One region of the Erwinia sp. CGal63 genome, then DNA from elsewhere that is predicted to be linked to it. Evidence: predicted binding sites of a transcription regulator. Region 1 holds the regulator's gene; the other holds the start of a gene.
What was found. The regulator PhoB, encoded in region 1, activates phosphate uptake and scavenging genes when phosphate is short. The targets are predictions, from matches to a motif close to CTGTCATAAAACTGNCNNAT.

Region 1 (4,391 bases):
GCTGCATACGGTTGAAATTGCGCTATGAAATGCTCAGGCCGGGCCGTTTGCCCTACTCATTCACCATCATCCTGGCCTTTTCCAGCTGCGCATCCGACAGTGGCAGATAGCCCGCCTGCGTCACCAGCGCCTGGCCCTGCGGCGACAGCGCCTGCCGTAAAAAAGCTCTGGTCAGCGGCTCCAGCGGCTGGCCTGGCGCCCTGTTCACATAAATATAAAGCGGTCGCGCATAGGGATAGCTGCCGCTGCGGATGTTTGCCACCGAAGGCGCGATCCAGTCAGTGCCGTCGCGGGAAACCGGCAGCGTTTTTACGCCGGTCATATGCACGCCCATGCTGGCGTAGCCGATACCGTTCAGCGTGCTCGCTACTGCCTGGATAACCGCGGCGGAACCGGGATACTCGCTTACGTCACTGCGGAAATCCCCGTTGCACAGCGCCTGCTGACGGAAAAAGCCCCAGGTGCCGGAAGCGGAGTTACGGCCAAAGCGCTGGATGGGTCGCCGCGCCCATTCGCCCTGCGTTAGCTGAAGATCGCCCCAGCTGCGCACGGTAAAAGGCGCGCCGCAGCGGCGGGTAACGGAAAAAATGGCATCCAGCTGGCGGGCATCTACGCCCTGCAGCGGATTATCCTGATTGACCACCACCACCAGCGCGTCCATCGCCACCGGTACGGCCAGCGGCGCATAGCCGTAGCGATTTTCAAACAGCTGGCGCTCCACCGCCTGCATCGGCCGACTCATCGCGCCCAGCTGCGCCGCGCCCGCCGCCAGCGCGGTAGGCGCCGTTGAGGAACCGGAAGCCTGAATTTGCACGTTGACGCCGGGATAAAGGCGATTAAAGCTTTCGCCCCACAGCGTCATTAATGTGCCGAGCGTATCCGAGCCTACGCTGCTGAGGTTGCCAGCCAGCATAGTTTCGCTTGCACCAGCCGAGCTGCACAGCAGCATCAGCGCAACAAACCACTTTTTCATTTTTCTCGTCCGCCTGCTCAGTGAACCGCATTCTGAGCCAGTTCACCGCTGACAATCAACCTTGCAGGCAGCGAGAAGCCGAAACAGGTCTCTTTTCCCGGCTGGCTGGTTATCTCCAGGCGCGTATTATGATGGCCGAGCGCATGTTTAACGATAGCCAGTCCCAGGCCGCTGCCGCCGGTTTGCCGCGAGCGCGCCTTATCAACGCGATAAAAGCGCTCGGTCAGACGAGGAATATGTTCTGCGGCGATGCCTGGCCCGTTATCACAAACTTTAAATTGCGCGCCATGCGCCGTTTTTTTCCAGCTGATATCAATACGCGTGCCTTCCGGCGTATGGTTGACCGCGTTGTAAACCAGGTTGGAAATGGCGCTGCGCAGCTGTTCGTCGTTGCCGAATACCCGTAGCTGCGGATCGGCGGAAAAATGGATCTGGTGGCGACCCTGGCTGAGCGTTTCCGCCTCGCGCTGCAGCAGCCGCAGCATCAGCGGCACATCGACTTTTTCCTGCAGATCCAGCGCCGGAGCAGCCTCGATTCGCGACAGCGTCAGCAGCTGTTTCACCAGCGCGTCCATTCGTCGGGTTTGCTCCTGCATGGTGTGCAACGCCTTATCGCGCGACGGCCCTTCCAGCACCGCGTCGCTCATCATCTCCAGATAACCCTGCAGCACCGTAAGCGGCGTGCGCAATTCATGACTGACGTTGGCGAAAAAGTTGCGTCGCGCGCCTTCCAGCTGATGCATTTGGGTTACGTCGCGCGCCACCAGCAGCCACTGGCCTTCGCTATAGGGCATCACGCGGAACTCAAGGTGACGATGGCTGTTCAGCACCAGCGTCAGCGGTCGTGAGAAGTCACGCTGGCGCAGGTAAAGGGTAAACTCGGGATAGCGCAGCAGGTTAAGGATATTTTGACCGTTATCTTCCGGCCAGCGCAGCCCCAACATTTGCTGCGCCAGGCCGTTGCACCAGAAAATCGTGCCCTCTTCGGTGGTCAGTACCACCGCGTCCGGCAGCGACTCCGCGCCGCTGCGAAACCTTTTAATCAGATGTCCCAACTCGCGACGGCGGCGACGGTTGCGCGCCTGCATTTGATACAGGCCATAAAACAGCGGTTCCCAGCTGCCGCGCCCGGTCGGCGGCGTGATGCTGCGGTCGATCCACAGCCAGTGAGAGAGGCGAAGCAGGTTGGTAAAATGCCAGCCCAGTATGGCCAGCGTGGCCAGCAGCAGCCACCAGGGCAGCCCGCCGACCAGCAGTCCAAGGATCAGCGCTGGTAAACAGGCGAGCAGCAGCTCAAGCAGCAATCTCTTCCAGGAGAGGCGTTCCAGCACAATGAAAACTCCAGTGGGGACAATCAGTAACGCGCAGAGAAACGGTAGCCTGTTCCGCGAACTGTCTGCACCATACGATCGTGTCCGGTCAGTTCAAGTGCCTTACGCAGACGGCGAATATGCACGTCCACAGTACGATCTTCCACGTAGACGTTAGTGCCCCAGACGTGATTAAGCAACTGCTCGCGGCTGTAGACGCGCTCGGGATGCGTCATAAAGAAGTGCAGCAGCTTATATTCTGTTGGCCCCATCTCCAGCGGCTGTGTCTCGGACATCACGCGGTGCGAAGAGGGATCCAGGCTCAGTCCCTGAATTTCGATGACTTCTTCCACCGCCATCGGCGATATACGGCGCATTACCGCTTTAATCCGCGCCACCAGCTCTTTGGGTGAGAAAGGCTTGATAATATAGTCGTCGGCGCCGACTTCCAGCCCGCGCACGCGGTCTTCTTCTTCGCCGCGCGCGGTCAGCATCATCACCGGAATATCGCGGGTCATCGCCTCGCGCTTCAGATGACGGATAAACTGGATACCCGTGCCGCCAGGCAGCATCCAGTCCAGCAGGATCAGATCCGGCCAGGGTTCGATCAGCAGATTAATGGCGCTGTCATAATCTTCCGCTTCTATCGGCTGATAGTCATTTTGTTCCAGCACAAAACACAACATCTCACGAATTGGGGCTTCATCTTCGACTACCAGAATGCGCTTAGCCATTATTGCTCCTGCGTCTGTGACGGAATGTCACCGGATATGCGGCGCCATTATGCGTCAGATTTATGACACTTTTATGAAAAAATCCAGCCGCTATTCATCAGTTTTATAACACTTTTCAGCAGGATGAAAATGCGTTGCTGAGGTTTTTTGGCCAGCCGTTTATAATCGGCGTCTCGCTTACCTGACACAGAAGGGACGCTATGCGACTTATTCACACCGCCGACTGGCATCTCGGCCAGTTTTTTTACACCAAAAGCCGTGCGCCGGAACATGAAGCTTTTCTGACGTGGCTGGTCGCGCAGGTGGAGCAGCATCAGGTCGATGCCGTGGTCGTCGCCGGCGACATCTTTGATACCGGTTCGCCGCCCAGCTATGCGCGCGAGCTTTACAACCGCTTTGTGGTCAGACTGCAGCAGACCGGCTGCCAGCTGATTATTCTGGCGGGCAATCACGACTCCGTGGCCATGCTGAACGAATCCCGCGAGCTGCTCGCCTGCCTGAACACGCGGGTTATCGCCGCCGCCAGCGAAGATCCGGCCGATCAGGTGCTGCTGCTGAATCGTCGCGACGGCGAGCCCGGCGCGCTGCTTTGCGCCATCCCTTTTCTGCGTCCGCGCGACATTACGCTAAGCAAAGCGGGACAGTCGGGACGAGAGAAACAGCAGACGCTGCTGGAAGCGATTACTCACCACTATCAGCGCAGCTATGCGGCGGCGGTTGAGAGGCGCGACGAGCTGGGCCTGCCGCTGCCCATTATCGCCACCGGCCATTTGACTACGATGGGCGTCACCAAAAGCGACGCCGTGCGCGATATCTATATCGGCACGCTGGACGCCTTTCCCGCTCAGGCCTTTCCGCCCGCGGACTATATCGCGCTGGGCCATATTCATCGCGCGCAGCGCATCGCCGACACGGATTATATCCGCTACAGCGGCTCGCCCATACCGCTCAGCTTTGACGAGCTGGGCCGGGAAAAAAGCGTCTTCCTGGTGGATTTCGCTGACGGCAAGCTAAGCGCGGTGACGCCGCTGACGGTGCCGCTTTTTCAGCCGATGCAGATGATCAAAGGCTCGCTGCAGGAGATAGAGCGACAGCTCGGCGCGATTGAACCGCCGCAAACGGGCCAGAAAGTCTGGCTGGATATTGAAATCGTCACGCAAACCTGGCTGAACGATCTCCAGCGGCATATTCAGGAGCTGGCTGAAACTCTGCCGGTAGAAGTGGTGCTGCTGCGCCGCAGCCGCGAACAGCGCGAAAACATCCTCAGCCGGCAGAACAAGGAAACCCTTAGCGAGCTGAGCGTGGAAGAGGTGTTTCAGCGACGCCTCGCCGCCGAACAGGAGGATCCGGCCCGTATTGAGCGCGCCACGCTGC
Region 2 (4,391 bases), on a different contig from region 1:
GATAAGCCCGATGTGGTCTATCTCGATCCCATGTATCCGCACCGGCAGAAAAGCGCGCTGGTCAAAAAAGAGATGCGGGTGTTTCAGTCGCTGGTGGGCGCGGACGATGATGCAGACGGGCTGCTGGAGCCTGCGAGGCGTCTGGCGAAAAAGCGCGTGGTGGTAAAACGTCCCGATTACGCGCCGCCGCTGGCTGGCGTGGTTACGCAATCTGCGGTAGTGACCAAAAGTCATCGGTTTGATATCTATCCGCCGCTGAACGCGCAGTAACGTATCATCGGACGGTAAAAAGCCGCTTGCGCCAGACTGGCGAAGCGGCTTTTTTATGGCCCGCGGAAAGCCCGGGCAGTTAGTTCTCTTCTTCGTCGCGCAGCGGCACGATCAGCATATCGATATGCACGGTATTGATCAGCTGACGAGCGGAGGACATCAGCTTGCTCCAGAAATCCTGATGATGGCCGCAGACCACCAGATCCACATCATAGCGCTTGATGGCGTCCACCAGCACCTGACCCAGGTCGCCGCTGCCGCTGAGGGTTTCGGCGATCGGATAGCCCGCGCTGGCGGAAATATCGGAAAGCGCGGTGTGGGTTTCTTCGGAAATCCTTTTTTGCATATCGCCGAGGTTAACGTCGATCAGGCCGGTATAAAGATCGGAGTAATTAACGTCAACGTGGATCAGCGACACTTTAGCGTCGTAAGGGCGAGCCATCGAAACCGCTTTAGCGACCAGCAGTTTGCTTTCTGGTGAAAGATCCACGGCAATCAGAATGTGTTTGTAAGACATAACGCTACTCCTTCCATTCGGTGCGGCTGCGTATTCGCAGGCAGTCTGGCATCATAACACATTGAATTAATGCGATGTGGCAGGGTTTTCAGCGCCTGACATAGCGCCTTTATTATCACCTTAGTATAGCGAAAATTGTTAACAAATCCCGACCAGCGCCTCACCTTTGCGAGCGAGATCAACATGCGTTTCGCGCTGTTTTTTATCCTGGCGGTTGCGGCGCTGGTAAAAAATTCACCTCATCTCCTAAACTGAAGAGAATAAAAACGCTGAGCGGCGCCTTGTCGCTATCGCAGCCTGGGGTTGGCTTAACTCTGCGCAGGCTGGCAGAGTCTCGTCGTGGAGGGGAGCATGATTAGCACGATTGCACTTTTTTGGGCGCTTTGCGTGGTTTGTCTGGTGAATATGGCGCGCTATTTCTCTTCCCTGCGTGCTTTACTGGTAGTCCTTCGTGGCTGCGATCCTTTGCTCTATCAGTATGTCGACGGCGCGGGCTTTTTTACCTCGCACGGGCAGCCGGGGAAACAGGTGCGGCTGGTGCGCTACATCTGGCTGCAGCGCTATCGCGACCATCATGACGAAGAATTTATTCGGCGCTGTGAGCGGGTGCGTGGTCAGTTCCTGCTGACCAGCTCGCTGTGTGGACTGGTTTTTATCAGCCTGATCGGCCTGCTTATCTGGCATTAGGCGAAAAAAAAGGCGGGGAAAATTCCCCGCCCTGATAGCGTTTTCGCTGCCGGCTTAGTGCACCAGCTTCAGCGCCAGCCAGTAGAGCACGCCCGACAGGACGATCGACACCGGCAGGGTAAAGACCCAGGCCAGCAGGATATTCTTGATCGTCTTGCCCTGCACGCCGCCGCCGTCTACCAGCATGGTGCCGGCCACGGAAGAGGAGAGCACGTGCGTGGTCGACACCGGCATCCCGGTGTAGCTGGCTACGCCGATAGATACTGCAGCGGTCATCTGCGCGGACATTCCCTGAGCATAGGTCATGCCTTTTTTACCGATCTTCTCGCCGATGGTGGTGGCGACACGGCGCCAGCCCACCATCGTGCCCAGCGACAGCGCCAGAGCAACGGCGATAATGATCCAGACCGGCGCGTACTCAACGGTGTTGAGCATATCGCCCTTCAGCTTGCCGAGGAAACGCTGATCTTCGGCAGGTACGCTCTTCAGCTTGGCCGTTTTGTCCGCGGTATCGGAGATGCACATCAGCAGGCGACGCAGCTGGCTGCGCTGCTCAACGCTGAGCGCATCGTAGCTTTGCAGATTGTTCAGCAGGCCCTGAGTCCGTTCGATAGCGGGCATCACACGTGAAGCGTCGCAGTGAAACTCTTTCGGGCTGCCCGGGTTCTCTTCCGGCGTTGGCAGCGCGGGCGGCGTCAACTGCACCATCTCCGCCAGAGAAGCGGGATGCTGCTGATAGTACTGCTCCAGATGATTGACCGAATCGCGCGTGCGCGTGATGTCGTAACCGGAAGCATTCATATTGACGATAAAGCCCGCAGGCGCCACGCCAATCAGCACCAGCATAATCAGACCGATGCCTTTCTGACCATCGTTAGCGCCGTGCGAGTAGCTGACGCCGATAGCCGACACGATCAGAGCGATACGCGTCCAGAACGGCGGCTTCTTCTTGCCGTCGATCTTTTCGCGTTCTGCCGGCGTCATATGGATGCGGCGACGTTTTTTATTGCCGCTCCAGAAGCGACGCAGGATAAACACCAGGCCGCCAGCCAGCACCAGGCCGACAATTGGTGAAATAACCAGCGACAGAAAAATGCCGATCATTTTCGGGATATTCAGCGCTTCCACCACCGACGTGCCGGTCAGCAGCGCGTTGGTCAGGCCGATGCCGATAATGGCCCCGATGAGGGTATGGGAGCTGGAAGCAGGCAGACCGAAATACCAGGTGCCCAGATTCCAGATGATAGCGGCCAGCAGCATGGAAAAGACCATGGCCAGACCGTGAGCCGAACCGACGTTGAGCAGCAGATCGGTGGGTAGCAGATGGACAATGGCGTAAGCAACGCTTAGCCCGCCCAGCAGTACGCCGAAGAAGTTAAATACGCCGGCCATCACCACCGCCAGTTGCGATCGCATTGCTCGGGTATAGATAACGGTAGCCACCGCATTTGCCGTGTCGTGGAAGCCGTTGATAGCTTCGTAGAACAAAACAAAAAGCAGGGCAAGGACGAGTAACAGGCCGGTATGGTAATCAAGACCAGCAAACAGATGTAGCATAAGCGTTACGCCATTTTGGAGGACATGAACGCGGCGCATTATCAGCGAGAAACGGCGCCCGGGGAAAGTGAAATATAGACTTTTTTTGACATTAATGCGTCAGCTGGGGCAAATAATGGCCCTGAAGCGTATAAAAATCATCCAGTTATAAAGCGGGGCCAACATGACGCTTTTGTGACGCTGGCAGGAAGCGTCCCTTGTCATTACAATCAGCGTTTTTTTAGAGCAGCGGGCCGGAGAGCAGTGTGGAAAAGTTTGACGTTATCATTATCGGTGCAGGCGCGGCCGGCCTGTTTTGCGCCGCCCAGGCAGGCCAGCGTGGCAAGCGCGTGCTGGTGCTGGATAATGGTAAAAAGGCGGGGCGCAAAATCCTGATGTCGGGCGGCGGCCGCTGCAACTTCACTAACCTTTATACCGAGCCTGCGGCTTACCTGTCGCATAACCCGCATTTCTGCAAATCCGCGCTGGCGCGCTATACCCAATGGGACTTTATCGACCTGGTTAACCGGCACGGTATTCAGTGGCACGAAAAAACGCTGGGCCAGCTGTTTTGCGACGATTCCGCCCAGCAAATAGTGGATTTACTGCTGAAAGAGTGTGAAGCCGGTCAGGTGACGCTGCGGCTGCGTAGCGAGGTGCTGAAGGTAACGCGCGATGAAGGCTATACGCTGGAGCTGAACGGCGGCACGGTACAGGCGGAAAAACTGGTGATCGCTTCCGGCGGTCTTTCTATGCCTGGCCTGGGCGCCTCGCCTTTCGGCTATAAAATCGCAGAGCAGTTTGGCCTGAACGTTTTCCCTACGCGTGCCGGTCTGGTGCCTTTTACCCTGCATAAGCCGCTGCTTGAACAGCTGCAGACGCTTTCCGGCGTCGCCGTACCCGCCGTGATGACGTCCGAAAGCGGCGTCGTGTTTAAAGAGGCGCTGCTGTTCACTCATCGCGGACTTTCCGGCCCGGCGGTGCTGCAGCTTTCCAGCTACTGGCAGCCAGGCGAATTCGTAACCATTAACCTTTCCCCGGATCGCGATCTGCACGCTTTTATCAGCGAAGAGCGCGAGACTCATCCAAACCAGAGCCTGAAAAATACCCTGGCTAAGGTGCTGCCTCGCCGCCTCGTGGAGTCTCTGCAGCTGCTGGGAACGCTGCCGGAGTGTACGCTTAAGCAGCTGAACAGCCGCCAGCAGAGCGAGCTGGCGGAAACCCTGCACGGCTGGCGCGTGCAGCCTAACGGCACTGAAGGTTACCGCACGGCGGAAGTGACGTTGGGCGGCGTGGATACCGGCGCGCTCTCTTCCAAAACGATGGAGACGCGCGACGTGCCGGGGCTCTATTTTATCGGCGAAGTCGTGGATGTTACCGG

Region 2: the regulator PhoB is predicted to act here: its motif matches at 3,193-3,212, upstream of pitA (inorganic phosphate transporter PitA).

What each region holds. Positions count from the first base shown of each region.
Region 1 covers NZ_JAKUMN010000004.1:348,653-353,043, reverse strand. The annotation lists gene MKZ79_RS15095 (PstS family phosphate ABC transporter substrate-binding protein) at 53-973, opposite strand; gene phoR (phosphate regulon sensor histidine kinase PhoR) at 991-2,304, opposite strand; gene phoB (phosphate response regulator transcription factor PhoB) at 2,328-3,017, opposite strand; gene sbcD (exonuclease subunit SbcD) at 3,218-4,391, shown strand, end outside.
Region 2 covers NZ_JAKUMN010000008.1:200,583-204,973, reverse strand. The annotation lists gene rsmJ (16S rRNA (guanine(1516)-N(2))-methyltransferase RsmJ) at 1-270, shown strand, start outside; gene uspA (universal stress protein UspA) at 350-787, opposite strand; gene uspB (universal stress protein UspB) at 1,139-1,474, shown strand; gene pitA (inorganic phosphate transporter PitA) at 1,529-3,031, opposite strand; gene MKZ79_RS20000 (NAD(P)/FAD-dependent oxidoreductase) at 3,277-4,391, shown strand, end outside.